2 linked regions of the Halorhodospira halochloris genome follow. The protein of the gene in region 1 interacts with the protein of each later gene in a pairwise test. Links are inferred from orthologs where the notes say so. Each region holds a gene or a part of one and is shown on either strand. Other genes may lie near its edges.

Region 1 (15,431 bases):
GACGGCATCCGCGAAGCAATCCATCACGTCTTCGCCTCGCTGTTCACCGATCGGGCCATATCCTACCGGGTTCATCACGGTTTTGATCACGAGCAGGTCGCATTGTCCGCCGGCATCCAGCGCATGGTGCGCTCCGATATCGGCGCCTCAGGCGTAATGTTCACCATAGACACTGAATCTGGCTTCGACCAGGCAGTCTTCATCACCGCCGCCTGGGGATTGGGCGAGACCGTCGTGCAGGGAGCAGTAAACCCCGACGAGTTCTACGTCTACAAGCCCAACCTGGAGGCCGGACGCCCCGCCATTTTACGCCGCAGCCTCGGCGGTAAGGCCATCAAGATGGTCTACTCGGGCGAAACCGGCCATGGCAAGACGGTCGAAACCGTGGATGTTCCTGAACAAGACCGGATGCGGTTTTGCTTGACCGACGAGGACATTAATAGCCTTGCCCGGCAGGCGGTAACAATCGAGCAGCACTACGGCCGGCCGATGGATATCGAGTGGGGCAAAGACGGCAACGATGGGCGTATATATATCCTCCAAGCTCGCCCTGAAACTGTCAAAAGCCGCGATGGTGGCCAAGTCCTCGAGCGCTACCACCTCAAAAACCGCGGTGAAGTTCTCGCCGAAGGGCGCTCCATCGGCCAGCGCATCGGCGCCGGGCCGTCACGGGTGGTGGCCAGCATTGATGAAATCAACCGTGTCCAACCCGGTGATGTGCTCGTAACCGACATGACCGACCCCGACTGGGAGCCGATCATGAAGCGCGCCGCGGCTATTGTCACCAATCGCGGCGGGCGCACTTGCCACGCTGCCATAATTGCCCGGGAGCTAGGCATTCCGGCCATTGTCGGCTGCGGCGATGCCACCGAGAAGATCCCCGATAGCGTCGAGGTTACAGCCTCCTGCGCTGAAGGTGACACCGGCTTTATCTACGAAGGCCTGCAGGACTTTGAGGTCCGCGAGGTCTCTTTGAAGGATATGCCCGAAATCCCGTTCAAGATTATGATGAACGTCGGCAACCCCGACCGGGCCTTCGATTTTAGCTTCCTGCCTAATGAGGGAGTCGGACTGGCCCGGGTAGAGTTCATCATCAACCGCATGATCGGCATTCACCCCAAAGCTCTTCTCGAGTACGATCAGCAGGAACCATCGGTTAAGCGGGTCATAGATTCACAGACCGCCGGCTACATAAACCCCGAAGAGTTCTACGTAGATAAGCTCGCCGAGGGCATCTCAATGCTCGGTGCAGCGTTCTATCCCAAGCCGGTCATAGTGCGCCTCTCGGACTTCAAGTCTAACGAGTACGCCAACCTGATCGGCGGTGAGAAGTACGAGCCGCACGAAGAGAACCCGATGATCGGTTTCCGCGGCGCCTCGCGCTACATAGCACCGCATTTCCAGGACTGCTTCAAGCTTGAGTGCCGGGCCTTACGCAAGGTGCGCGATGATATGGCCCTGGATAACGTCTGGATCATGGTGCCGTTCGTACGCACGCTCAGCGAAGGCGAGCGCGCCATCAGCCTGCTGGCCGAAAACGGTCTGGAACGAGGCAAGAATGGCTTGAAGGTCATGATGATGTGCGAGCTGCCATCGAACGCGGTACTCGCCGACGAGTTTCTGGAGATGTTCGACGGTTTCTCCATTGGCTCGAACGACCTTACCCAGCTTACCCTGGGCCTTGACCGCGACTCGGGAACAATCGCTCACCTATTCGATGAGCGCGATGAGGCTGTCAAACGCATGCTATCGATGGCCATCCAAGCCTGTAACCGGCACAGCAAATACGTCGGTATTTGCGGCCAAGGCCCCTCGGACCATCCAGATCTGGCCCGCTGGCTGATGGAACAGGGGATTGAGAGCGTCTCGTTAAACCCCGACTCGGTGGTTGAGACGTGGCTCTATCTAGCTGGCCAGGAGTAAGCCAAAGGAGCCAGCCAAAGCCGCCGTCCCCGCCCTAACTTGGGCGGGGGCTTATTTTAGCTATGACTAGCCCTACTGATGGGGACATCTAAAATCTCCCCACGGGGAGTTTTAGAGTTTCCCTAATTGGCCGCCGTTATTCTGTCACCGCAACCGGCAGATCCGGATTATTACCCCACTCCGACCAAGACCCCGCATAGGCCCGCACGCCAGCAAAGCCGAGGGTGCGCAAGACGACGTACATCAACGACGAACGGTGGTGGCTTTGACAGTAGACCACTATATCTTGCTCCGCTGTCACTCCCCGCTCGGCCAGCATGGCACGCAGCTCAGCCTCGCTGCGCAAGGCTGGGGCTGCCTCGGGATCCTTAAGATCAGCCCAGTCCAAGTGGACAGCCCCAGGTATATGCCCGCCGCGTTCAGCTAAGGATTGCTCCCCGGTGTACTCCTCACGGGTACGGCAGTCGAGCAACACTACCTCAGGATCATTCAGCCGCTGTAACACCCACTGCGAATCAACCAAGCAATGAGGTGCGCGCGCCTGTTCATCCAGATAGGCCGGTTTAGGTTGAGTCGGCTCTCTGCCAACCGGCAGATCACTTTCCAACCACCCCTGCAATCCGCCATCTAGAATGAAATGACGCGGATGGCCAAGCCAATCCAGGCTCCAGGCAAGGCGGCTGGCCTTGCCACAACCGTCCGAGTCGTAGGCCACGACCTCAATGTCGTCACTTATCCCGACAGCCGCCAAATCCCGAGCCAAACAATCAGGCTCCGGGGCCAAGCCCATCGCCGGCGGCTCGCGTTTAACAAGGACTTCATAGTCGAGCTGAACAGCCCCCGGTATGTGCGTCTTTTGATAACGTGAGCGGTCGCCGACATCGACGACTAGCACACCCGCGGATCCGAGTCGATCATTCAGCTGTTGGGGAGATAAAAGCATAGGGTGATCTTTCTTCCTGAGCGAAAACCTGGCCTACCTTAGACGGGCAAGCGCATAAACTCGCGCCTATAGTGACGTAACTCTGCGATTGAGTCGCGCACATCGTCGAGCGCCAAATGGGAACCACTTTTGGAGACTCCCTGAGCAACGCCTGGAGCCCAACGCCGTGCCAGCTCTTTAAGGGTGCTAACATCTATGTGGCGGTAATGGAAATAAGCCTCCAAGCGCGGCATCCAGCGCGCCATAAAGCGCCGATCCTGACATATACTATTCCCGCACATAGGTGAGACACCTGCCGGCACATACTGACCGAGGAACCGCAGCATCTCATCCTCGGCTTGAACCTCATCCATAGTGCTAGAGCGAACCCTCTCTATCAAACCCGACTGATTATGCTGCTTGGTATTCCATTCATCCATGTTCTGCAGCACTTGCTGAGATTGATTGATCACCAGAATTGGGCTTTCAGCAATAACATCCAGGTTGCTATCTGTAACAATTGCCGCCATCTCGATTATGCGATCCTGACTCGGATCGAGCCCGGTCATCTCAAGGTCGATCCAAATCAAGTTCCATTTCGAAAGGCCCATATAATCTCCAAATAATGCTCGACTAACGACAAAAACGGCCCACTGACATCACCAAGTCTCCGGCTCAGGCCGCCTTCTCTCCTCCGGGGTTAACAGATCACGCGGCTCCCCTTCCGCATCCTCTCCATCAGGCTCGCCCTCCGGCTCTTCAGCCTCTCGCTCCGGTTCCGGGTCCTCAGCCTCTTGCTCCGGTTCCGGGTCTTCAACGTCAGGCGGCTGCTCACGCCTTAACTGCGCCCCCTCATCACGTTCGCGGCGCTCCTCCGGGGTCAGCAGGTCAACTGGACCACCCTCTTCTAGCTGTCCCATATCCAACGACTCACCTACCGATCCCTCCCGCTCGGCAATTCTTGATATCGCATCGGGGCTAAGCAGGGTAAGAGATATACGCCTGTTTACCGGCGAACGAGGATCTTCTCTATCAAAGGGAATAGTATCAGCATAGCCCGAGACCTGAGCCACGCGATCGCTGCCTAAACCGGCGTCACGCAGAATCACCCGTGCCTCATTGGCCCGATCTGCCGAAAGGAACCAATTATCGTAGTCATCGCGCACAAAGGGACGGGCATCAGTGTGTCCGGAAATGGATATCGGATTAGGGATTCCCTCGAAGGCCTCGGCCAGAGCACGGAGTATCCTTTGGGTGTGCGGTTCAGGCTGAGCACTACCCGACTCATACATGGGCCGCCCTTCTTCATCGACTAGCTGAATACGGAGCCCATCTTCTGTCAGATCCATGAGGATTTGGTCGTGATAATCTTCCAGCTCGGGAATCCCCATGACCCTCTCATGGAAGTCTTCGGCGAGTTCGCGCATCTCTTCGGTCTCCAACCAATCCCGACCAATAGGCATACCTTCTAGGTCGATTGGAGCCTGCCGCTCGCCCTCAAAATCAATCACCTCACGACTCGCCGGATCCTTAAATGCCGTCGGATCTTGGAAATACTGACCAATCCCCCGGCGCTGATCATCATCCAGCGCCAACAACAACCAAAGCACCAGAAAGATAGCAAACATCGCCGTCATGAAGTCGGCAAAGGCTATCTTCCACGACCCTCCGTGATGGCCGTGCTCTGCCTTCTTAACCCGTTTTACTACTATCGGGCGGGTCTTATTCTCATCGACCATGGGTATCGATCCGCCCTATCCTTCCTGCTTCTTGGCGGCCATCATCTTCACATGCTCTTCCAGCTCAAAGAAGGTCGGGCGCTCGGCCTCGAACATCGCCTTACGGCCAAACTCCACAGCCACAACCGGCTTATATCCGTTGAGCACAGCCAGCAATGTCACCTTAATTGTCTCAAGGAATTTGGTCTGTTCAGTGACTCGATGCTCCATCGCCTGCCCGACCGGACCAATAAAGGCATAGCCGGCAAAAATACCGGTAAACGTACCTATCAGCGCAGAGGCCACCAGTCCACCGATTGTCATAACATCAGCGTCGAGTGAACCCAACGCAATAACTACGCCCAAAAGCGCTGCCACAATACCGAACCCTGGCATAGCGTCAGCTACTTTATTGACTGCTGCCGCTGGTCTTTCGGCCTCTTTATGGTGGGTCTCTATCTCGACATCCATGAGATTTTCCATCTCAAAGGGGTTCATATTGCCACCCACCATGAGGCGCAGATAATCACAGAGAAATTCCAGCGCCACATGATCATTTAGGATCCGCGGATATGACTGAAAGAGTTCGCTCTCGTGCGGGTTATCTACATCATCCTCGATCGAAAGCAGCCCATCCTTCTGAGCACGCTGAAATATCTCGTAGAGCAGCGCCAGCAAGTCCATATAATGTTCGCGCGAATAGGGCGCACCACCAGGTATCTTCGGCACGGTCGATATAACTTGGCGGATGATCTTCATAGGATTGGCGATCAAAAAGCCGCCAATCGCCGCACCGAAGATGATCAAAAACTCATAAGGCTGCCACAGGATGGTCAGGTGGCCGCCGTGCGCTGCATAGCCAACTATAACCGAGAAGAACGCGATAGCGGCGCCGATTAGTACTATCATGGTCTGCTTATCCTACCCTCGCACCTAAGCAAATCGCCGTCGCACAGTGTAACCTATGTGCGCTAATAAGGCTCGGGGCTTGATGTTTGATTTATAAACTCAGGCGTTACTAGTATTCTGTTACCCTTAACCCCCTGGCACGGGGGCTACGAAAGCTGTTTGGGTAGAGCACCCCCCAATGAAATAGTCGAATGCTCCCATACAATAACAGGATCTCTATGGCTCAGCATTATACGCAAAGAATTACAGACTGGGTTGCCATCTTATCTGAGACACGGCTGCCGCGGATCCCCACCCATAGCATCGATTTCGATCTCTCTCCCAGAGATTTGGCCGAACAAGTATATGGGGACCCAGCGCTGGTCTTGAACTTGATCAGAGACGTTAACGCCATTGCCCCGCGACATTTTGAAGGCGGCATACACAGCATGGAAGAGGCCGTCTTAATGCGCGGTACCGGCGGCCTGCAGAAGGTCATCGCTAGCATGACGGGGGCACAGGATACTCTCAATGCTGACAACTACCGCGGCTATCTATTCACCTGTGAGCGGGCAATACACGCCGCCTGTCAGGCACGGCGCTGGGCATTCAAATTGGCCGATATGTTGCCCAATGAGGTATTCACTGCCGCCATGCTGCGCCATAGTGCTGAGCTGGCCATGTGGATCCATGATCACGGCGCGGTAATGCGCGCCATCCATGAAATGGCCCCAGAGCCAACATACGCCTCTGAAGCAGAGTACGTCACTCTCGGCTTTTCCTTAGGAGAGCTGAATCAAGCCCTGGCGCAGGCCTGGAAGTTACCCAATCTAGTCGCCGAATCAAGCCACTCAATGGCCGCCGACACCCGCTCACCGCGCAGCTGGGCGGTTGGGCTAGCGGCGCGTTTAGCCGCACTAGCCCGTCAGGGTTGGGAGCACCCCGAGATGAAGCCGCTAATTGAAGCGATTAGTGAGCTACTGGAGATTAGCGAAGATAGTATCCAGGAGGAGATAACAGCCGGAGCGCGCGATGCCAGCTCGCTATTGCCCTGGAAACCGGTAACCTTCGCCCCATTGCTCCTTGGCGAGGGCGAAGAGGGCTCTGTCGACGCCGCCCCCAATCCGTACCTCTCCCATGGTCAAGCGAAGGGCGGTGTCTGCTTGGCACCACGACTGAATATCTTTAATCGAGTCCGCAACGAACTTGAGCGGCGCGACTATTCCCGTTCAATAGAAAAACTGAAGATACGCAATGAGCCTGCCAAGCAGGACGACGCAGTGCTGAACTTGGCTATGAGCGGACTATACGATGGCTTGGGGTTGAGCAGGGTCCTTTATGCCGAACTGAGGCCCGATCGTGAGACCCTAGCCGCAAAGTTCGTATTGGGCGCTACAGGTGATCCTCTCTTTCACCGCTTCCGCGTCGACATATCGCGCCCTTCGCTTATCCAGGATCTCATGGCAAAACCGGCGGCAGTATGGCTGCAGCCCAATCGCTTTGACCGCATGCGCGGCCGGGCCCCAGCCCCCTTGATAGGGATAGCTGCAGGGCGTTCGTTTTTCCTAGCCTCGCTCTATGTCGGTGAAGTGCCGCGCGGCATTTTTTACGCCGACCGGCACAGAGTTGACAACCGCCTCGACGAGACGAGCTTCAAGAGGTTTCGCCGACTCTGTGCACTCGCCAGCGTGCGCCTGAAAGAGCTCAGCAAATAACCCTCTCCAAGGCGGCAAGTCAGCCTCGGGGAACCTCTAAAACTTCGCCGGCGCCATCATATGCCCCGGTGTGGAGGACGCCGTGGATCCATCCCTGGAGGCTTCATGGCGCCATCCCTGGCGCCAAGACCTCCACACCGGGGCAGATGGTGGCGCCGGCGAAGTTTTTCTCGGAGAACGCTAAGCTTTCAGCGCCCATTCTTTCAGCCTGGAGGCCACTTTAACGGGCGGCCGCCGATTACGTGCAGATGAAGATGATAGACTTCCTGGCCACCATCCGGGCCGCAGTTAAATACAGTCCGATAACCGCTCTGGGCTATGCCCTCACGGCGGGCTACTTCACGCGCCGCAGTGAACATCTCCCCCAACAGATCACCATCCTCGGGGGTTAGCTCTTCCAGGGTCTGGATCTGGCGACGCGGAATGACCAGCACGTGTACCGGGGCCTGCGGGTTGATGTCGCGAAAGGCTACCACCTGCTCCGACTCATAAACGACATCGGCGTCACCCTCGCCACGTGCAATCTGCGCGAAGATTTCCTCAACTGACATCCTGCATCCTCAAGCTGAATATGAACAGTGGACTATATTCGGAACCATTAAATCCCCCGGGGCCACTCAACCGCTCCAGGGAACCTCTAAAAACTTCGCCGGCGCCACCATCCGCCCCGTTGTGGAGGACGCCGTGAATCCATCCCTGGAGGCTTCATGGCGCCATCCCTGGCGCCAAGACCTCCACACCGGGGCGGATGAGTGGCGCCGGCGAAGTTTTAGAGGCACCCTCCAGGGACGGATTTACGGCGTCCTCCACTCCGGAGCGGTTAAGTGGCCCAGGGATAGTCCCCTATTGTGAGCTACCACCATATTCTTGCCTACCCAGGAAGGCGTGAGAAAGTGTCCCCTGATCGACTTGCTCAAGTGCACCGCCCATGGGAACCCCGTGGGCTATACGGGTAGTGCGCACGGCATACTCGCAAGCCATTTCGCGAACATAATGAGCGGTGGCCTCGCCTTCAACCGTAGGGCTGGTGGCGAGGATTATCTCGCTTATCTGCCCAGCTGCAAGGCGTTGCTCGAGGCGATCCAACCCTAACTCCTCGGGCCCGATACCATCCAACGGGGATAATTGGCCTCCGAGCACCAAGTAGACGCCGCTAAAATCAGTAGCCTGCTCCAGGGCGATAACATCGGCGCTACTCTCAACGATGCACAACAGGGAACGGTCGCGCTTGGGGCTAGAGCAAATACTGCACAGCTGCTGCTCGGTGAGAATACCGCAATCACGGCACTCGCCGACCCTGTCTGCAGCGTTGCTCAGGGCCGCTGCAAGCCGCCGAGCCCCATCACGATCGCGCTGCATTAGATGCAACGCCATCCGCTGCGCGGTCCGGGCACCAACACCAGGCAGCCGGCGCAACGAGTCGATAAGCTCAGTCAATCCTGGTGAAAAAGCGCTACCCATGGGCTTTAATTGGCCCCATCAAATCCCTGTGAGCACTACCGGGAAATACCTAAACAGCAGTCAGAAAAGATCAAAACGGCATCTTCATCCCGGGCGGCAACCCCATGCTTTCGGCCATGCCGGACATTCTCTCCTGGCTTTCGCGCTGGACCTTCTGCACCGCATCGTTGAACGCCGCAGCGACCAGGTCCTCAACCATCTCCCGGTCATCCTCGAACAGCGAGGGATCTATATCTACCTTGCGCACCTCTTGTTTGCCGGTCATTAAGACCTTAACCATGCCGGCACCGGCCTCGCCGGTTATCTCCATAGCTGCTATCTCTTCCTGCGCCTTCTGCATATCTTCCTGCATCTTCTGCGCCTGCTTCATAATGTTGCCAAGTCCACCTTTCATCACGACTGCCTACCTCTGTTTCTGCTGTAAATCATCTATCGGCCGTACACCTTGCACCTGCGCATCGAAAGCATCCTGCAACCCTTGCAGGCCCGGATCTTGGCGCAGGCTCTCTTCAGCCTGCTGCTGCAACTCCTGCTGACGCTGCTGCTCCTGTTGTGCTGGGGTAAGCTGAGTATCCATCACCTCAATACGCAACTCAAGCTGCCCCTCGCCAAAACTACTCTGTAAGGCCTCACACAACCTCTGGCGGCGCTCATCATTGAGCAGATAGCGCTGCGCCTGATCAAGATGCAAGGTTATACGGTTACCATCCCTGCCGCCCCATTGGCAATGGCTGGCCAGTGCGTACAGCATACCATCAAGCTGGCCAACAACATTACGCCAGTAGTCGGCCGCTGCGGATGCAGCACCCTGCTGCCCGCCGAGCTGACCTGGCTCTGGGGCCGCTGGCTGCTGACTGGCGCCATGCTGCTGCACTTTATTGCCTGCTTGCTGCTGCGTTGCGCCCTGCTGTGCAAGGGTGCGCCCTGCGCCTGCTGAGGAGATCGGCGATCCCCCGCCGCTATTGCCGGGTCCGCCATCCTCGGGCCTGCTGTCCCGGGACCCGCTGCCTTGGGCCCGACCATCGCGAGGTGGCATCTGCGCCGGGCGGAACGCCAGCATCCGCAATAACGCCATCTCGAAACCGGTTGCCGGATCGGGCGCATAAGGCAGGTCGCGGCGGGCATGGATGCCAATCTGATAGTAAAGCTGCAGATCCTCGCCACTGATTTGCTGAGCCAGACGCAACAACCGTTCGCGCTCGGGCTCATCCTCAGCTATAACCCCGGGCGCCTGCTGAGCCAACGCCAGAGTGTGTACCGTAGCCACGACCTCGCTCAGGATGGCATCGAAATCCGCTGCCTGCTCAGCTAGATCGCGCGCTGCGCGGACCACCCTATCACTATCCCCTCCAGCCAGGGCCTCAATGATATCAAGCACCTGGCTGCCCTCCAGGGAACCAAGCATGGCGGCCACTTCGTCTTCGCGAGCCGCGCCATCGCCATAGGCGAGGGCCTGATCGAGCAAACTCAGAGAGTCACGCATGCTGCCATCAGCGGCACGGGCTAAGCGCAGCGCTGCGCCGCTATCGACCTCGACGCCTTCATCGCCGGCAATCTTAAGCAACCGCTCACAGATCAGGGCACTCGGCAAACGGCGCAGATGAAATTGCAGACAGCGCGAGAGGACTGTAACCGGCAATTTCTGTGGATCGGTAGTGGCAAGCAGAAACTTGACGTGATCAGGCGGCTCTTCAAGGGTCTTGAGCAGCGCATTGAAGCTACTGCCCGAGAGCATGTGCACCTCATCAATGATATAGACCTTGAAGCGCCCCCGGCTGGGTGAATACTGCACATTATCGAGCAGCTCGCGAGTATCCTCGACCCGGGTGCGCGAGGCGGCATCTACCTCGATCAAATCGACGAATCGGCCCTGGTCTATCTCGCGACAGCTTGGACACTCCCGACACGGAGTAGCAGTGATGCCCTCTTCACAATTCAGACACTTGGCAAGGATTCGGGCTACCGTGGTCTTACCTATACCGCGGGTACCGCTGAACAGATAGGCGTGATGGATGCGCCCGTCCGCGAGGGCGTTACTCAGGGCGCGCAGTATATGCTCTTGACCCGCCACATCTTCGAACCGGCGGGGACGCCATTTTCGCGCAAGGGCTTGATAGGTCATTGGCCTGGAGCGGCTCCACTAGCAAGATGGAGGCGGCCACACCAGCCACACCCCGGCGCCCGACGGGCGCTGCTGCCGCTGCTCCCTTCCGGGCCTGACGGGGTTCGCAGCGTGTCGTCGCGGGGGGACCAATGCGGCCACCATCGCCTGGCGGAGAGGGAGGGATTCGAACCCTCGGTACCTTGACGGTACACACGCTTTCCAGGCGTGCGCCTTCGACCGCTCGGCCACCTCTCCTCGCATGTTTAGCTGATATACTCTAAACTAGCGCACGACGCTACGCAAACTAAGAGTTAGACGAACTGCTGAAAGGTCAGATAAGTCGTGAGCGATCACAACAGCCAAAAACCGGACCAGAATGGGCAGGCGCAAGATCAAATAGCCGCCCTAGAGCGCGAGTACGACACCCGCAGCCACCTTGATGACCAGAACATAAAGCCACTTGGGCTGGAACTACATAACCCGGTCTTCGTAGTCAGCTCGCTGCTGATAATAGTCTTTGTCATTGGAGCGTTGATATTCACCGATCCTGCTGCCGATGACGGCGGCATGGCCAAAGTGGCCCTAGATGCCGCACTCGAATTCTCCCGCGTCAACTTCGACTGGCTGTTCCTAATCGCCGGCAACATCTTTGTCATCTTCTGCCTGCTGCTCATTGTCTTACCGGTCGGCAAGGTACGTATCGGCGGTCCCGATGCCAAACCGGATTTCTCAGTACTGTCCTGGTTTGCAATGCTTTTTGCCGCCGGCATGGGTATCGGCCTGATGTTCTGGAGCGTCGCCGAACCGGTGGCCTTCTACACCGACTGGTGGGGCACCCCGCTTAACGTCGAGGCCGAAACCGAACAGGGTGCTCGTGCCGCCCTCGGTGCCACGATTTATCACTGGGGACTGCACCCCTGGGCTATATACGGGATCATGGCCCTGGCCTTGGCCTTCTTTGCCTACAACAAAGGTCTGCCGATGACCGTGCGCTCAGCATTCTACCCGCTACTGGGCGAGCGCACCTGGGGCCCAATAGGGCATATAATCGACTTACTGGCCGTACTGGCTACCGTCTTCGGCCTCGCAACCTCGCTTGGCCTAGGTGCGCAACAGGCAGCGAGCGGGTTGAGTTACATATTTACTGGCGTACCCAACACCCTGGCCACACAGATCGCGGTCATAGTGGCAGTAACCTCAATCGCCCTGATCTCAGTCCTGCGCGGCATTGATCGAGGCATTAAGATCTTGAGCAACATCAATATCTCGATCGCCGGACTGCTGATGCTCTATATCATAGTCAACGCCGGGGCGATCGCCTTTGCCGGCTACGTCTACACCACCGGCACAGGCTATCTCGAAACGTTCCTACCGCTGAGCAACCCGGTGGGGCGCGAGGACACCAAATTCCTCCATGACTGGACAGTATTTTACTGGGCCTGGTGGATATCCTGGTCGCCGTTCGTCGGCATGTTTATCGCCCGAGTCTCGCGCGGACGCAGTGTACGCGAGTTCATGACCGCTGTGCTAATCGTCCCTACCGCGGTTACAATCTTCTGGATAGCTGCCTTCGGCGGCACAGGGGTAGAGCAGGCCCGTGAAGGTATAGGTAACCTTGCCGCGGGACTAGGCGACGATGAGTCGATGGCCCTGTTCCACATGCTCAACGAACTGCCGCTGGCTATGCTGACCTCAGCCATCGGGGTCTTCCTGGTACTGATCTTCTTCGTTACTTCATCAGATTCAGGCTCGCTGGTAATCGACAGTATTACCTCCGGAGGCAAGACCAATGCCCCCGAGGTTCAGCGCATCTATTGGGTAATCCTGCAGGGGCTAATCGCCGGCACACTGCTCTACGCCGGTGGCGATGCCGCCCTCGAGGCGCTGCAATCCGGGGCAGTAACAGCCGGCTTACCATTCACCGTAGTCCTTCTGTTAATCTGTGCAAGCCTCTTCCTCGGTCTTCGTCATGAGCAGAAATTGTTGCGCCTGAAGGGCAAAATTTAACTCTTGGCTGGCGCCTGGGATGAAGGCATAGATTATGTTGAAGCGCACCCAACAAGGAACGCACCCGGCCATAAGCTATTGGCTTATCCAGTTGCCAGGACTGCTGCTTATCGCAATCCTGGCGGCTATTGCAGCTAATCACAACCTGGTCAGTGCCAGCACTGCGATTCTCATATTCATAGCATGGCTGATAAAGGACCTAATCTTATACCCGGTATTCGCACGTACCGCCTGGCTGTACTATCCTATGGGCCAGGAGGCATTGATCGGCGAGCGCGGGGAGGTGGTGCGGGAAATCACCCCCAACAAACCGGGCCAGGTACGCGTCAAAGGTGAGATTTGGCAGGCTCGCAGTGTTGATCACCACTCTTTTAAACCAGGGGAGGACGTTGAGGTATTCGGTGTCGACGGTCTGACCGCGTTCGTTAAGCCGACCACGTAAACCTATGGCGCATTGGAAGAATTTCACCAGCTTGTTCCAGCCTCGCTGGCTCAGCCCAGACCCGGAGGTGCGCCGCCAGGCGGCAATGAAATTGTCCATCCAGAATCCTGACCGCGGCATGGTTCTGGGGCGTTTGATACAGGACAACAGCCCCCAAGTCCGCGAGGCAGCGATAAAGCGCGTGAACGACCTCGACCTACTCCGAGCATATCTGCACGGGGAGGCCGACCCGCGGGTACGCAATGCTGCCTCGGTCCGCTACCGCCAACTCCTAGTCGGGGATTGCGATGCAACCACGCTCGATCGCGAACTTGGTCTATGCAACGACCCCACCATAATTGCTTATGTCGCCCAGAAAGCGCGCGACCCCGAAGCGCGCCGCCACGCCATTCGGCGCATAGAGCAACCGGCACTGCTCGCTGAGATAGCTCTGCACGACGACGAAGAGCGCAATCGCTGCCTTGCAGCCCAATTAATCGAAGACGATAAGACCCTCAGCGACCTCGCTCAGCGCGCCCAAAGCAAAGGGGACGAAGGTTACCGGGCGACGGCAAACTGCCCACAATCAGAGATAGAAACCGAGACAGATGCAACAGCAACAGCGGATGATGACGTCGCGGCCACACCACAAGCAGCAGTTGCCGAAGCCCGGCCCAAGGGTTACCACCAGCAACCGGATTCACTCAAGAGTAGTGCCCCAATTGCCCAGCCAGCCGAAAACATCCACAAACCGACCAGCCAAGCCGGGGCTAGCAATATGCCAGAGGCACTGTGCCGCGCTATGCACGGTTTAGCCTCGGTTAGCTACCTGCCTAATCTGCAGAGTCGGCGGCGTAACCTAACTGCCCGCTGGCATGCGCTACCGCAACCCCCAGAAGCTGCGCTCCAGCGACGCTTTCGCCAAGCGAATATAAGAGCACTGACCAAAACTGTCAGCACCAACAGCGAAGCAAGCCGAGCGCGTCGTGAGCTGGAGAAGTTGACTAAGGAATTTAATCCGCAGCGGGGCGAACCAACTAGCCAAAGGATAGCCGCCGCCCGACGCAACTTAGATGGCCTGCGCGGCGAGGATATAGATTCTGCACATGCCCGCATAGCACTACAAAGACTCTATCGCCAACTGCCGCGCTATGAGCCGGAACAGGCTCAAAGGCAACCCAGTCGCAACGCTCTCGGCGAGCAAAAGGCTATCCTACACAGGCTCAACAAACACCTTATAGAGGCCGAAAAGGCACTGGCAAACAGCGACTTTGTCGGGCTTCAAGGCCACATCCGCGAGGCTCTGCAAATAGCATCGAGCGGAGCGCAATAAGATTTGCTTAATTCAAAAAAAGATATTACCTTAATGTATGTGGGTTTTTATGCGCTGCAAAACCTACCGGTTTACGGACACCTTTATCGCAGGAGTCGAATAGCCATACGTAACTATCTATAGAGGCTCTCAAGAGGAGGAATTAAACCTGAAATGCGCAGCACCTTGCCCCCCTAGGTGGATGCCGACATGTATTACGACAAGCTAAAGGAGTGGTGGCAACAGGAGAGTGCGCAGATGCGCGTGGGCGTACATCTGGCACCACGGTTTGTGGCCATCACTATAGTCTCGGCGGATGGTAGTGAGCTGATCAGCTCCGATTATCTCAAATCTACTCCCCAGACCCAGGAAAAGGCCCTCGCTGAATTGGTCGAGCGCAATGACTGCGCTGGCTCGCCGGCCTATGTGGTACTTGATGGCAGCGATTACGAGATACGCCATATCGATGCACCTCAAGTGCCGCCGGCTGAGATTGCCTCAGCCCTGCGCTTTCGGCTCAAGGACATGGTGGAGATCCCATTTGAGCAGATGGCAGTAGCGGCGCAGCTGCAATACAGCGACCGCCGCCAAGCCGACCACCAAATTGCCCTAGCCGGCATTGCACGGCAAGAACGCATAGCCGCAATAGCGCGAACGGTCCACGGGGCGGACCTCGAACTGCAGGCCGTTCTCATGCGCGAGACCGCCCTAAGTAACTTGGCGGCCAAAATGCCGGCAGCCGAAGGTGGTGTCGCTATAGTCTATGTTGGCGATAATGATGGGGTTATTGCCATCTGTCGCGGCTCCAGGCTGGGGCTCGCCCGACGCCATAACACTGGCACAGAGCAGATCGCCGCCGCCCATGGCAATGATCAACCACTCCAGTCCATTGCCACCGAACTGCAATACTCTCTCGACTACCATGACGGCCAGCTCTCATCCTCCCCGACCAGCCTCTGC
Region 2 (12,789 bases), 1.0 Mb from region 1 along the record:
CCATGCAGCAATACGCTGCGGTCTTCCGCACCGGTGAAGTCCTGGACGAGGGCTGCAAGCGCATGGACAAAGTACTGAAGTCTTTTGAGGATGTTGCGGTTCGCGACCGCTCATTGATCTGGAACTCGGATTTGATCGAGACTCTGGAGCTGGAAAATCTCCTCGGTTGCGCAGTTACCACTATCCACTCGGCACGTAATCGCCAGGAGAGTAGAGGGGCCCATGCGCGTGAGGACTTCCCCGAGCGCGATGACCAGAATTGGTTGAAACACTCCCTCGCTAGCCTGCAGCAAAACGGCAAGGTTAGCCTTGATGAGCGTCCGGTCCATCTCAACACTCTGACCGACGAAGTAGAGAGCGTCCCGCTGCAGGCGCGGGTATACTGATCAGCTAAGGGAAGAGAGCAATGGCACAGTTCATACTTCCGGCCAACTCCCGGGTTCGCAAGGGCAAGGTCTACGATGCCGCGGAGGGCGGTGGCGAGACGCGGCGGGTGCGTATCTACCGCTATGATCCGGAGAGTGGCGATAATCCGCGGATGGACACCTTCATCCTTGATGCCAATCGCACCGGCGCCAAGGTTCTGGACGTTTTGCTTAAGATAAAGGATGAGATTGATCCGACTTTGACCTTCCGGCGCTCCTGCCGTGAAGGCATCTGTGGCTCCTGCGCGATGAATATCGATGGTGTCAATACGCTAGCTTGTACTAAGGAGCTTGAGGAGATAAAGGGGGATGTAAAGGTCTATCCATTGCCTCATCTGCATGTAATCAAGGATTTGGTGCCGGATATGACCCACTTCTACGGCCAGTACGCAGCCCTTGAGCCGTGGATCAAGACGCAGACTGCCACCCCACCAGATCATGAACGGTATCAGTCCAAAGAGGAGCGTGAAGCCCTGGACGGGCTTTACGAATGCATCCTTTGTGCCTGCTGCTCGGCATCTTGCCCAAGCTATTGGTGGAACAGTGATCGTTATCTGGGCCCCGCGGCACTGCTGCAGCTTTATCGGTGGATTGCCGATAGTCGGGATGAGGCAACAGAGGAGCGGCTCGACTTGGCTAACGATGCCTACCGGCTGTTCCGCTGCCATACCATCATGAACTGTACGGCTACTTGTCCTAAGGGCTTGAATCCGGGCAAGGCCATAGCAAAGGTGAAGCGTTTGCTCGCCGAGCGCGAGGTTTGATCTGTTGACACTGCAGCAGTTGCGCTGGCGATGCCGGCGCGGGACCAAAGAGCTGGATTTGGTCCTAGGTAGGTTCGTCGAAGAAGGTGGATTTGAGCAGCTTGACGCCTCAGGTCAAGCTGCCTTTTATGACCTGCTTGAGCAGGAAGATCACCTGCTCCAGGAGTGGTTGATCTTCGGTAGCGATCCCACGGAAGGGGAGTTAGCCAGAATTGTCGAGCGGATCAGGCAATCTATGTATAAGTCCTAAAGGTAATGGGGTAGTCTTGTTGGCTGCGCTGTCTGTTGCACTGCTAACAGCCCTGACATTCCCATTGCTGGGTGCGGCCAACGGCTGGCTGGTTGTGCTCTTCATACTCGCTGTCACAGCTGCCCTTTTCCCGGATTACAGGTTATGGCGGAGGGCAGAGCGGGTTGATACCTGCCATTTCGCTCCTAATGGCATGATCTATTTGCGCACCAAGTCCGGCAGGCGCATGGTAGCAACCCTGAGGGCCTCTTTTGTCCATCCATACTTAGTTGTCATCTGCTTGCGAGCGAGTGATAAGCAGCTCTACTGCCTTACACTACCGCGTTTTCTGTTTGCTGAGAACTGCCATAGGGCGCTCCGCGAGAGGGTTTGCGCCATCCGTCGGTGATGCCAAAGGGCCTTTATCTGCCCCGGCTGCGCAAATGTGCAAAAGGTCGCGGCCGTGCCGGCACAAGCAAGGTACTCGACTTCTGTGCCTCATCGGGGGATGGAAAATCCAGGGTGTAGTGCAGTCCCCGGCTTTCGCGACGGCGCGCGGCACAGCGGACGGTTAGTTGAGCTACCAGGATGAGGTTGCGCAGTTCGATCAGATCGCCGCTGACCCGGAAGTGGGTATAAAATTCATGAACTTCCCGCATTAGTAGATCGATCCTGCGGCTCGCTCTCTCTAATCGCCGGTCGGTTCGGACAATACCAACATAATTCCACATCGCGCGCCGGATTTCTGCCCAGTTGTGGCTGACAACGACCTGCTCATCAGAATCTGTTACTCGGCTTTCATCCCAGGCGGGTAGTTGCGGAAGAGACTCATGGCGCGCTCCGCTAGCGGCTATATCCCGCGCTGCAGCTGAACCGAATATCAGGCACTCAAGCAGCGAATTGCTAGCCAGTCGATTGGCCCCGTGCAGGCCGGTACAGGCGGTCTCCCCAACTGCATATAGCCCGGGGACGCCGGTGCGCCCAGCCTCATCGGTGACCACCCCGCCGCAGGTATAGTGGGCTGCAGGCACAACTGGCAGTGGATCCCGGGTCATATCCAGACCGAGTTCGAGGCAGCGCTTGTGGATGTTCGGAAAGCGCTCGCGGATTAATTCTGCAGGGCGGTGGCTGATATCTAGGTATAGGCAATCCGCCCCTAGTCGCTTCATCTCATGGTCAATGGCGCGGGCCACCACGTCGCGAGGTGCCAGTTCGCCGCGCTCATCGAAGCGGTCCATAAACCTTTGGCCATCAGGCAAAAGGAGTTTTCCTCCCTCACCTCTTACCGCTTCGCTAATCAGGAACGAGCGCTCCTGGGGGTGATAAAGGCAGGTGGGGTGAAACTGGTTGAATTCCAGGTTGGCAACACGGCAGCCGGCGCGCCAGGCCATGGCAATGCCATCACCGGTTGCGGCATAGGGGCTGGTCGAGTAAAGGTAGACCTTGCTTGCTCCTCCACAAGCCAGGACCGCGCAGGGGGAGTGGATCAATTCGACCAATTCCGTTGCAGAGTTATAGACGTATGCCCCGTAGCAACGATCTTGAGCCAGTCCTAGGCGTGAACCAGTTATTAAGTCTATCGCGTAGCGTCCCTCGAGCAGCTCTATGTTTGCCCGCCGCTCGATGATCGATGTCAGGGTATGCGATATTGCCAAGCCCGTAGCGTCTTCAGCGTGGACAACGCGGCGATGGCTGTGGCCACCTTCCTGGTGGAGGTGCAGTCCGGTTGTTCCGGCGCCGGGGTGAATACGCGAGAAAGGAACCTGCTTGTCGATCAGCCACTCGATAGCCTCACGCGCCTGTGTCGCGACTAATCGGCTGATATAGTGGTCACTCAGTCCGGCACCTGCCTCAAGGGTGTCCTCGACATGGGCATCGACCGAGTCAGTGGCATCAATGGCCGCAGAGACCCCGCCCTGGGCATAAGGCGTTGCCCCGTCGGTCATAGCGCCCTTGGACAGGATCCCTATACGCAATCTCTCCGGCAGTTGGAGGGCGACGGTTAGCCCCGCCAAACCGGTGCCAATGATTAAGACATCGTATGCTTTGCGTTGTTTTGCCATTTACTTGCGCTACTGTACATGCATCGGATAGTCTGCCAAGCTTCGCATGGTCGGGTTGACCGCGGCAAATCACCCATCCTCAAATCACCGATAATTTTTGATAGTGTGCGAACTCACGCCTTGCCAGAGTGTCTACAAGCATAGCAGATCTAGGATTGAGCGGCTTTGGGCCCAGTTGCTGTCGGCTCCGCTCTCCCTTAATGTGCAGCGTACGTGTGGGGCATGTTGCGCGAGCACAGGAGGGGACCGGTAGTGACCATATCCAGGGAAGCGGACAGAGAGCTTGTTAAGCGAGCCCAGGCTGGCGATAAACAAGCCTATGACGTTTTGGTGCTGCGCTATCAGCAGAAGCTTGTCAAGCTGATAGGGCGCTACGTGCGGGATCCGCAAGAGGCTCAGGATGTCGGTCAAGAGGCCTTTATAAAGGCCTATCGTGCCTTGGACAGCTTCAGAGGCGACAGTAGTTTTTATACCTGGTTGTACAGGATAGGCGTTAACACGGCGAAGAATCATCTTGTGGCGCAGAATCGCCGGCCTCCGGATTCTGACGTCGATGCAGAGGATGCAGAGCGATTTGATATAGATACCGTTTTACGGGATCAAGATACGCCGGAGGCAGAAGTTGCTCGAGAGGAGATAGAGCGTGCGGTAGTGGGGGCCATTGAGGCCTTGCCTGAAGAGCTGCAAACAGCAATCACTCTGCGCGAGCTTGAAGGCTTGAGCTATCAGGAGATATCGCAGGTAATGGATTGCCCTGTCGGTACTGTTCGGTCGCGGATATTTCGAGCCCGCGAGGCCATAGATAAGCGTTTGCGGCCGCTTGCCGAGCAACGCTGAGGTGTAACGGGAGGGGTTGGTTATGTCCACAAAAGATGAACAGGATCGTCTCGACGAGCAGCTATCGGCCCTGGTCGACGGTGAGTTGAGCAAAGAGGAGCAGGCTTTTGTTCTTCGCCGTATAGGTCACGACAGGTCGGTCCGTGAGCGCCTGGCTCGTTATTTCGTGATGCGCGATGCATTGCAGCGCAACCTCCCAGAATATCCACGAGCAGGTTTGGCCGAGCGGGTACATGCCGCATTGGAGCACGAGGCGAAGCCTGGGCACAGTGGTAGTTCCGCCTTCAATTGGCGTCGCCCTGCTTTAGGCGGATCCATAGCAGCGAGCGTTGCGCTCGTATCCGTGTTATGGTGGCAGGGAAATATGCAGTATGCGGGTGATCAGGCAGGTGAGGTGCCGCAGCCACCCCCTGCTCAGCAGCAGGCTGATATAGGTACGGAGAGTCAATCTGGCCGTCCTGCAGCTGAGCAGCAACAGCCTGCTGAAAGTCAGGCTGTGAGCAGTGGCGGCGCGACTATGCCAGTAGGTGCTGACGTCGGTTTTGCTGAACCTTGGCACAATGTCGAGCGTGTCAGTGGGGCAGAGCTAGAGCGTCGCCAACCGCCACAAGCCGAGCAGAGCGGGGATAGAAGTAAATATCATGGGTATCCTGGTGTGCCAGAGGTTGTGCCTGGTAGCGATGACCCTATAGAGTCGTACGAGTCATTTGAAGGTCAACGTGCAGCTGCGCCTTGAGCCGTCTAGTTGTGCTTTTTGTTGGCAAAATTAGCTGACACCTGGATAGACGGAGTGAGAGTGAGTTGACCTTCGCTTATTGGAGGTCTGCAAGCGCATGAATGGAATTAGGCACGGGTTTTGGCAGGGTTGGACAGCCTTCGCCCTGCTGGCTATGTTCTTTTTCAGCCCGTCCTGTCTCGCTCAATTGCCTGATTTCGTCGATCTGGTGCGCGAGAATCGCGCCGCTGTCGTTAATATAAGTACCCGTCAACAGTTTCAGCAGTACGATTTTCTTCCAGAGGGATTAGATCCTGGACAGGAGTCATTGCCTGACCCGCATCAAGCCCCACGTCAAGGTATGCCCGAAGGCACTCCGGGCCATCCTCACGGGCAGCCAATGCCGGATCCGTTTGGGAAGGATGGCGAGTCGCTGGGGTCAGGTTTTATCATCGGCAGCGACGGTATCATCCTCACCAATGACCACGTAACTGCCCGTGCGCAAGAGATCATTGTACGCCTCTCCGATGGTCGTGAGCTTGAGGCCGAGGTCATAGGGGCCGATGAGCGTACCGATTTGGCAGTGTTGCAGATCGACGCCGAGTCTCTGCCGACCGTCAGTATCGGCAGTGGCGAAGACTTGGCGGTTGGCGAATGGGTGCTTGCCATCGGGTCGCCATTCGGCTTTGAGCATTCAGTTACATCAGGGATAGTATCGGCCAAGGGTCGCTCCTTGCCTCATGGTAACTACGTACCTTACATCCAGACAGATGTTGCTATAAATCCCGGCAATTCCGGCGGCCCTCTGTTTAATCTCGACGGCGAGGTGGTAGGAATCAACTCGCAGATCTATAGCCGCACAGGCGGTTTCATGGGGCTCTCGTTCGCCATACCCATTGAATTGGCAATGGAGGTTGCAGAGCAGCTGCAAGAGACTGGCCAGGTGCAGCGCGGTTGGTTAGGAGTAATGATTCAAGATGTTACCCGCGAACTGGCGGCGGGGTTCGGCCTTGATAGGCCGTATGGGGCACTAGTCGCAGAATTGCTAGAAGATGGCCCAGCCGCGGACGCTGGAATCAAGAGCGGTGATGTTATACTTGAGTTTGCAGGCCGTTCAGTGGATAGCTCTGCAGCATTGCCGCCAATAGTAGGTAGGGCGGAGGTCGGTTCTACTGTTGAAGTCGTAGTTTTGCGCGATGGTGAAAAGAAGAGTGTTGAGGTAGATATAAAGCCTCTGCCCGATGATAGCCGAATCGCTGAGCCCGCTGCGGATGACGAGCAGGGTAATGTAGAGCAAGGAGAGGCAAGTGCTGTTGGGATTAGAGTTGAGCCTTTGCGGGAAGAGGAGCGCTCTAGATTAGATCTCGAAAAGAGTGACGGGGGTGTGCTTGTAACAGAGGTTAGCGGTCAGGAGGCGATAGATGCCGGGTTCCAGCCTGGCGATATCTTGGTTACTCTAGATCATCAGCCGGTCTCATCCGCAGAAGAATTTGCCACCCTGGCCGAGGACTTAGAGAGCGGCAGTTCGGTACCGGTGCTAGTTATCCGCGACGGGCAGCCGAGTTTCCTCGCTCTGCAAGTGCCCTGATAGTCTCCCATAGGGACCTTAAAAAGGTAGAATATGAGCGCCTTTGCTCAAGTGCGGGGCGTTTTTTTGTTTTTGTGACGGCGACAAATAGGACGCGCCAGGTATGGAGAACATCCGCAACTTCTCGATTATTGCCCACATCGACCATGGTAAATCCACCTTATCTGATCGGTTCATCCAAATGGCTGGAACCCTTACCGACCGTGAGATGAACGAACAGGTTCTGGATTCCATGGATCTGGAGCGCGAAAGGGGTATTACCATTAAAGCGCAGAGTGTCTCGCTCCAGTATAAAGCGCGGGATGGTCAGACCTACGAATTGAATTTTATCGATACCCCCGGCCACGTCGACTTCTCCTATGAGGTGTCACGCTCCTTGGCTGCCTGTGAGGGTGCCCTGCTCGTAGTCGATGCGTCACAAGGAGTGGAGGCGCAGAGCGTGGCCAATTGTTATACCGCAATTGAGCAAGATCTTGAGGTGATTCCGGTACTCAATAAGATCGACTTGCCCTCGGCCGAGCCAGAGCGGGTGCTAGAGCAAATTGAGGAGATAATCGGCCTAGATGCCAGTGAAGCGCTTATGGTTAGTGCTAAGACCGGCGAGGGTGTCGATGACCTGCTTGAGGCCTTGGTAGCTAGGATTCCCCCGCCCAAAGGGCAGCCGCAGGAGCCGCTTAAGGCGCTAATAATGGACTCCTGGTTCGATAATTATCTGGGTGTGGTTACCTTGGCGCGGGTCTTTGACGGCGAGCTGCGCAAAGGCGATAAGATTCAGGTAATGGCTACGGGTCGGGAGTTTCAGGTCGACGAGATCGGCATCTTTACTCCCAAGAGAACGCCTTGTGAGCGGCTTTTACCCGGTCAGGTCGGCTATGTTGTGGCTGGCATTAAGGATATTGATGGCGCTCCGGTGGGCGCTACCCTTACCCATCAGTCCCGTCCGGCTGCCGATCCGGTCCCCGGTTTTAAACAGGTCCAGCCACGAGTCTTTGCTGGGCTCTTCCCAAGTTCTTCTGATGACTTTGAGGCCTTGCGCAACGCCCTAGGAAAACTGCGCCTAAACGATTCAGCCTTAAACTACGAGCCGGAGAGCTCGCAGGCACTCGGCTTTGGCTTCCGGGTCGGTTTTCTCGGTATGCTCCATATGGAAATTATCCAGGAGCGCTTGGAGCGAGAGTACGGCCTCGATTTAGTGACTACCGCGCCGACCGTTGTTCACCACGTAATAACCAAAGATGGTCAGCAGCTAGAGATTGATAATCCGGCCAATCTACCGCCGATAGGGGAGATTGAGGAGATCCGTGAACCAATCATCGAAGCCAGTATCCTGGTGCCACAGGAGTTGGTTGGTAATGTCTTGGCCCTGTGTGAGGAGAAGCGCGGGGTTCAGAAAGAGATGCAGTATGTCGGGCAGCAGATCTCCTTGATCTATGAGATGCCGCTAAGTGAAGTGGTGCTGGACTTCTTCGACCGCTTGAAATCGGCTACCCGGGGGTTCGCCTCTTTTGACTATGAGCTGAAGCGCTTCCAAGGCGATGACCTAGTCAAGCTGGACGTATTAATAAATGGCGACAAGGTAGATGCACTGTCGAACATAGTCCATCGCGAGCATTCATACCACAGGGGACGCTCTTTGGTTGAAAAGCTCAAGGAGATAATCCCGCGACAGATGTTTGAGGTGGCTATTCAAGCGGCTATAGGTAACCAGATAATTGCCCGCAGCACGGTTAAGGCGATGCGTAAAAACGTTACGGCTAAATGCTACGGCGGTGACGTGACCCGCAAACGCAAGCTGCTGGAGAAACAAAAAGAGGGTAAAAAACGCATGAAGCAAGTTGGCAAGGTGGAGATACCTCAGGATGCCTTCCTTGCGGTGTTGCGAGTTGACAGTGCTAAAGAGTGAGCCGGATTAGCCAATCCCCAATAACCTTAGAATAACTGGAAACGCCATGAACTTTGAGTTGTTGCTGGTAGTCCTGACTATATTGACCGCTCTGGTGTGGGGGTGGGATAAGTGGTTGCGCGAGCGTGAGGGCGTAGATCGTTCTCAAGATCCGTGGTATATCGATCTGCCTCGCTCGCTGTTCCCTATTATCCTTATTGTTTTGCTGTTGCGCTCGTTTATTGCTGAGCCGTTTCGCATCCCCTCTGGGTCGATGTTGCCGACCCTGCAGGCGGGTGATTTTATCCTGGTGAATAAGTCGGCATACGGAATCCGCTTGCCGTTGCTGCGCACTCGGCTGTTTGGTGAAGGTGAGCCTGAGCGTGGTGAGGTGGCGGTCTTTCGGTATCCGCGCGATCCTAGCCAGGATTATATAAAGCGCGTGATTGGCCTGCCTGGTGATGAAATCAGCTATCAGAACCGGGTATTCTATGTTAACGGCGAGCCTCTCGAGCAGAGCCATGTCGGCCCTTATCAGCGCTCCGACGCAGGGGGCTCGGCTCGCGTCTACAGAGAGCAGGCTGATGATAACGAGTACCGTATAATCCATCATGAGGAGCCGGCGACTGGTAGCTTTACATATACGGTTCCTGAAGGCCACTACTTTACCGTCGGCGATAATCGGGATCGGAGTGCTGATAGCCGGGTATGGGGGCCTGTGTCGGATGACTATTTGGCGGGTCGGGCAATGATGATATGGATGAGTTGGGATAGTGAGGAGGGCGGATTAGCCTGGGATCGCATCGGTCAGCGCATTGAGTAGCCAAGTATGTCAGATCTTCAAGAGCTGCAGCACCAGCTAGGATACCGTTTTAATGAGATCGGTCTACTGCAGGAGGCTCTAACCCATCGCAGTGCCGCGGCTAGGCACAATGAGCGTTTGGAGTTTCTGGGTGATTCTGTTCTTAACTTCGTGATTGCTCAGGAGATATTTCGCCGCCGGCCGCAGGATAGCGAAGGTTCTTTGTCGCGGCTGAGGGCGAGTTTGGTAAATCGTTCGACATTGGCTGAGATTGCTCGGGGGCTGAATTTAGGCTCTCATCTGCGCTTGGGCGGGGGCGAATTGAAGAGCGGTGGCCATCGTCGCGATTCAATCCTGGCCGATACCCTCGAGGCCGTTATAGGTGCCGCGTACTTAGATAGTGATTTTTACTCGGTGGCAGCGATGGTAGTTGCCCTTTATAGAGAGCGGCTCGATTCTCTGCCTGATGAAGGTCTGCTCAAGGACCCAAAAACACGCCTGCAGGAAAAGCTGCAGTCAACCCGTCGGCCCTTGCCGGAGTACCAGGTCCTCGATGTCAGTGGCCGTGCCCATCACCAAATGTTTCGCGTTGAGTGTCGGCTGGTCGACTCTGAGCAGAGGAGTGTTGGCGAGGCGGGGAGCAGAAGGCAGGCAGAGCAGCAGGCTGCAGCGACGATGTTGGGGGTTTTGGGTGGTGAAGAGGCGTAGTAGTCCATGGAGAACTCAAGAGGGCAAAATTAATGCTAGAGCATAGCGGAATGTGCGCTATTCTGGGCCGGCCCAATGTCGGCAAGTCGACCCTGCTCAATGCCCTGCTAGGTGAGAAGGTCAGCATAGCGACGCGCAAGCCGCAGACTACCCGACACCGTATTCTCGGAGTGCTCAATGGTGGCGGTACGCAAGTCGTATTTGTCGACACCCCAGGCTTGCATCAACATGAAAAACGAGCACTCAATCGTCAGCTCAATCGCGCTGCCTTGGGGGCACTGGAAGATATCGATCTAGCTCTCTTTGTCTGCTGTGGCTTGGAGTGGCGGGATGCGGATGATAGCGCTCTGGGGGCGCTAGAAGGCGTTGACGTTCCGGTCATACTCGCGGTCAATCAAGTTGATCGGGTAAAAGACAAGCGCAAGCTTTTGCCCCATTTAGAGCGGCTCACGAAATTGCGTGATTTCGCAGCCGTGGTCCCGGTTTCAGCAACTCGCGGGACCAATCTGGAAGAATTACAGCTAGAGGTGGTGAAGCGTTTGCCGCAGGGGCCGGCACTCTTTCCTGCTGAGCAGATCACCGATAGAGACACGGCCTTTCGAATCGGTGAGCTGATCAGGGAACAGTTGATAGTTGCCCTTGGTGATGAGCTACCCTATTCGACCACGGTGCAGATAGAAGAGCTGCAGATTGGAGAGAGTTTGACTCGGATCGGTGCAGTGGTTTGGGTGGAGCGCTCAGCACAGAAACCTATAGTTATTGGCCAAGGAGGAAAACGCCTAAAAAAAGTCGGCAGTTTGGCACGCCAACAGATCGAAGAACTGCTCGAACAGCAGGCACATCTAGAATTGTGGGTCAAGGTCAAAGAGCATTGGACCGACGATCGGCGCGCTTTGCATGAATTTGGCTACACGGATTGAGCAGCAACCAGCATGGATTCTGCATAGGCGGCCTTACCGTGAGACCAGCGCCCTGCTGGAGCTTTTTACCTATGAGCATGGCCGTTTGGGAGCGGTAGCGCGGGGAGTCAAAAATCGCGGCTGGAGCGCTCTTATCGAGCCTTTTGTGCCGCTTCGGGTGAGTTGGGGTGGCCGTAGTGAGTTGAAAAGTATCAACGATCTGGAACAGGCAGGAAGATCGTATCGGCTCAGCGGGGTTGCTCTTGCCTGTGGCTTCTATATGGCAGAGCTGATTATGGCTCTTACTCGTCGTGAGGATCCTCATCCCCGGACCTGGCAAGCTTATGGTATAGCCCTGGATGGTATTATGGATCAGCGGCGAGAACCACTTTTGCGCTGTTTTGAGGTTGCCTTGCTGGAGGAGTGTGGCTACGGATTGGCCGTGCATGAAGATGTCCACGGTGCCCAGATACAAAGATCAGCGAGTTACTTATACTACCCTCAACGCGGCCCGGTGCCGGTTGCGGCCGCGGCAGCTCAAGGCCACTCCCGTGCTGGTGATGTTGCCGTGATGGTTGGCGGGGCCACTCTGCTGGCCCTAGCTGAGGGGGATAAAGATTATTTAGGGCAGGATCCGGGGCGCCTAGAGTCGCGCCAACTGCTGCGCGCGGTTATCGATAAGCACCTTAATGGCAAGCGACTACATAGCCGGGAGATGTTTAGGGGCGTTGCCTCTAGGCGGGGCCTGTCAGGTTAATCCCAATTGATACATCGATAACAAGCTAGAATTCAACCAGCGGAGCAAAGACTAGCTCAAATGCGTACGACTCCAATCCAACTCGGTGTAAATATAGATCACGTCGCCACTCTTCGCCAGGCTAGGGGTACCCGTTATCCAAATATACTATACGCTGCTGCCGAGGCTGAGCGCGGTGGGGCCGATGCCATTACCGTTCACCTGCGCGAAGACCGACGGCATATCCAAGATCGTGATGTCGAGGAGCTACTGCGCCACGTCCAGACCCGCGTTAATCTCGAAATGGCAGTCACTGAGGAGATGGTCGGTATTGCCAGGTCTCTGCAGCCCACCGACTGCTGCCTTGTTCCGGAGCGGCGTGAGGAGCTTACCACTGAGGGCGGGCTGGATGTGGCAGCCGATCCGGAAAGGGTGCGCCGCGCTTGTCAGCAACTTGCAGAGGCTGGCATACGGGTGTCTCTGTTCATCGATCCGGAAAGCGAGCAAATTGATGCTGCGCTGAATGTCGGGGCTCCGGTGATAGAACTGCACACTGGTGCATATGCAGATGCCCCGGACCTGCAAGCGCGAGGTAAGGAACTAGCGCGTTTGCAGCGAGCAGTTGAGTATGCAGGGCAACTTGGTCTACAGGTTAACGCCGGACACGGTTTGCATTACCACAATGTCGAAGCCATAGCGGCTTGGCCTCAAGTGGCTGAGCTTAATATCGGTCATGCCATAGTTGCCCGGGCTATCTTCACCGGCCTAGCGCCAGCAGTCGCAGAGATGAAACGGCTGATGAGATTCGCATGATTGCAGGCATTGGCACAGATATTGTGGCAATTGAGCGCATGCGCAAGGCCTGGCAGCGTCATGGCGAAAGGCTGGCTCAGCGCATTCTTACTCCCCATGAGTTTGATCTGTTCGATTCCTGCGTTGCCAATGAGGTCGCCTTTTTAGCCCGCCGCTTTGCGGCGAAAGAGGCCGCAGCCAAGGCGTTGGGTACCGGTTTTCGCGATGGGGTCGGGCTGCGCAGCTTGGAGGTAGGGCATGACAGACTTGGTAAGCCTGGGTTGCGGCTGCTTGATGGTGCGGCTAAACGCGGCGAGGCTCTCAAGGTAAGTGAAATTCATTTGAGCCT

Evidence for each region.
Region 2: the proteins of recR (region 1) and recO interact in binary tests that used the Escherichia coli proteins (3 or more experiments, as listed by UniProt). The link is inferred for Halorhodospira halochloris from one-to-one orthologs.

What each region holds. Positions count from the first base shown.
Region 1 is NZ_AP017372.2:709,993-725,423, reverse strand. What follows is about bases 6,819-9,817. They hold recR (recombination mediator RecR), read right to left. Parts: upstream 8,628-9,817; coding sequence 8,010-8,627; downstream 6,819-8,009. Other genes in these bases: dnaX (DNA polymerase III subunit gamma/tau), read right to left, coding at 9,031-9,817; HH1059_RS03450 (YbaB/EbfC family nucleoid-associated protein), read right to left, coding at 8,698-9,024; HH1059_RS03460 (histidine triad nucleotide-binding protein), read right to left, coding at 7,370-7,717; HH1059_RS03465 (HDOD domain-containing protein), read left to right, coding at 6,819-7,166. Outside these bases: ppsA (phosphoenolpyruvate synthase), read left to right, coding at 1-1,923; HH1059_RS03485 (sulfurtransferase), read right to left, coding at 2,060-2,866; orn (oligoribonuclease), read right to left, coding at 2,905-3,456; flagellar motor stator protein MotA, read right to left, coding at 4,600-5,472; more of HH1059_RS03465, read left to right, coding at 5,691-6,818; more of dnaX, read right to left, coding at 9,818-10,749; HH1059_RS03430 (BCCT family transporter), read left to right, coding at 11,074-12,738; HH1059_RS03425 (NfeD family protein), read left to right, coding at 12,773-13,180; HH1059_RS03420 (HEAT repeat domain-containing protein), read left to right, coding at 13,212-14,492; HH1059_RS03415 (PilN domain-containing protein), read left to right, coding at 14,682-15,431. UniProt on the Escherichia coli protein: May play a role in DNA repair. It seems to be involved in an RecBC-independent recombinational process of DNA repair. It may act with RecF and RecO.
Region 2 is NZ_AP017372.2:1,755,246-1,768,034, reverse strand. What follows is about bases 9,819-12,789. They hold recO (DNA repair protein RecO), read left to right. Parts: upstream 9,819-10,910; coding sequence 10,911-11,669; downstream 11,670-12,789. Other genes in these bases: acpS (holo-ACP synthase), read left to right, coding at 12,458-12,789; pdxJ (pyridoxine 5'-phosphate synthase), read left to right, coding at 11,730-12,461; era (GTPase Era), read left to right, coding at 10,046-10,933; rnc (ribonuclease III), read left to right, coding at 9,819-10,013. Also shown: sdhA (succinate dehydrogenase flavoprotein subunit), read left to right, coding at 1-386; HH1059_RS08075 (succinate dehydrogenase iron-sulfur subunit), read left to right, coding at 407-1,189; HH1059_RS08070 (FAD assembly factor SdhE), read left to right, coding at 1,194-1,439; HH1059_RS08065 (hypothetical protein), read left to right, coding at 1,459-1,827; nadB (L-aspartate oxidase), read right to left, coding at 1,841-3,481; RNA polymerase sigma factor RpoE, read left to right, coding at 3,734-4,318; HH1059_RS08050 (sigma-E factor negative regulatory protein), read left to right, coding at 4,341-5,054; HH1059_RS08045 (Do family serine endopeptidase), read left to right, coding at 5,152-6,621; lepA (translation elongation factor 4), read left to right, coding at 6,725-8,524; lepB (signal peptidase I), read left to right, coding at 8,571-9,326; more of rnc, read left to right, coding at 9,333-9,818. UniProt on the Escherichia coli protein: Involved in DNA repair and RecF pathway recombination.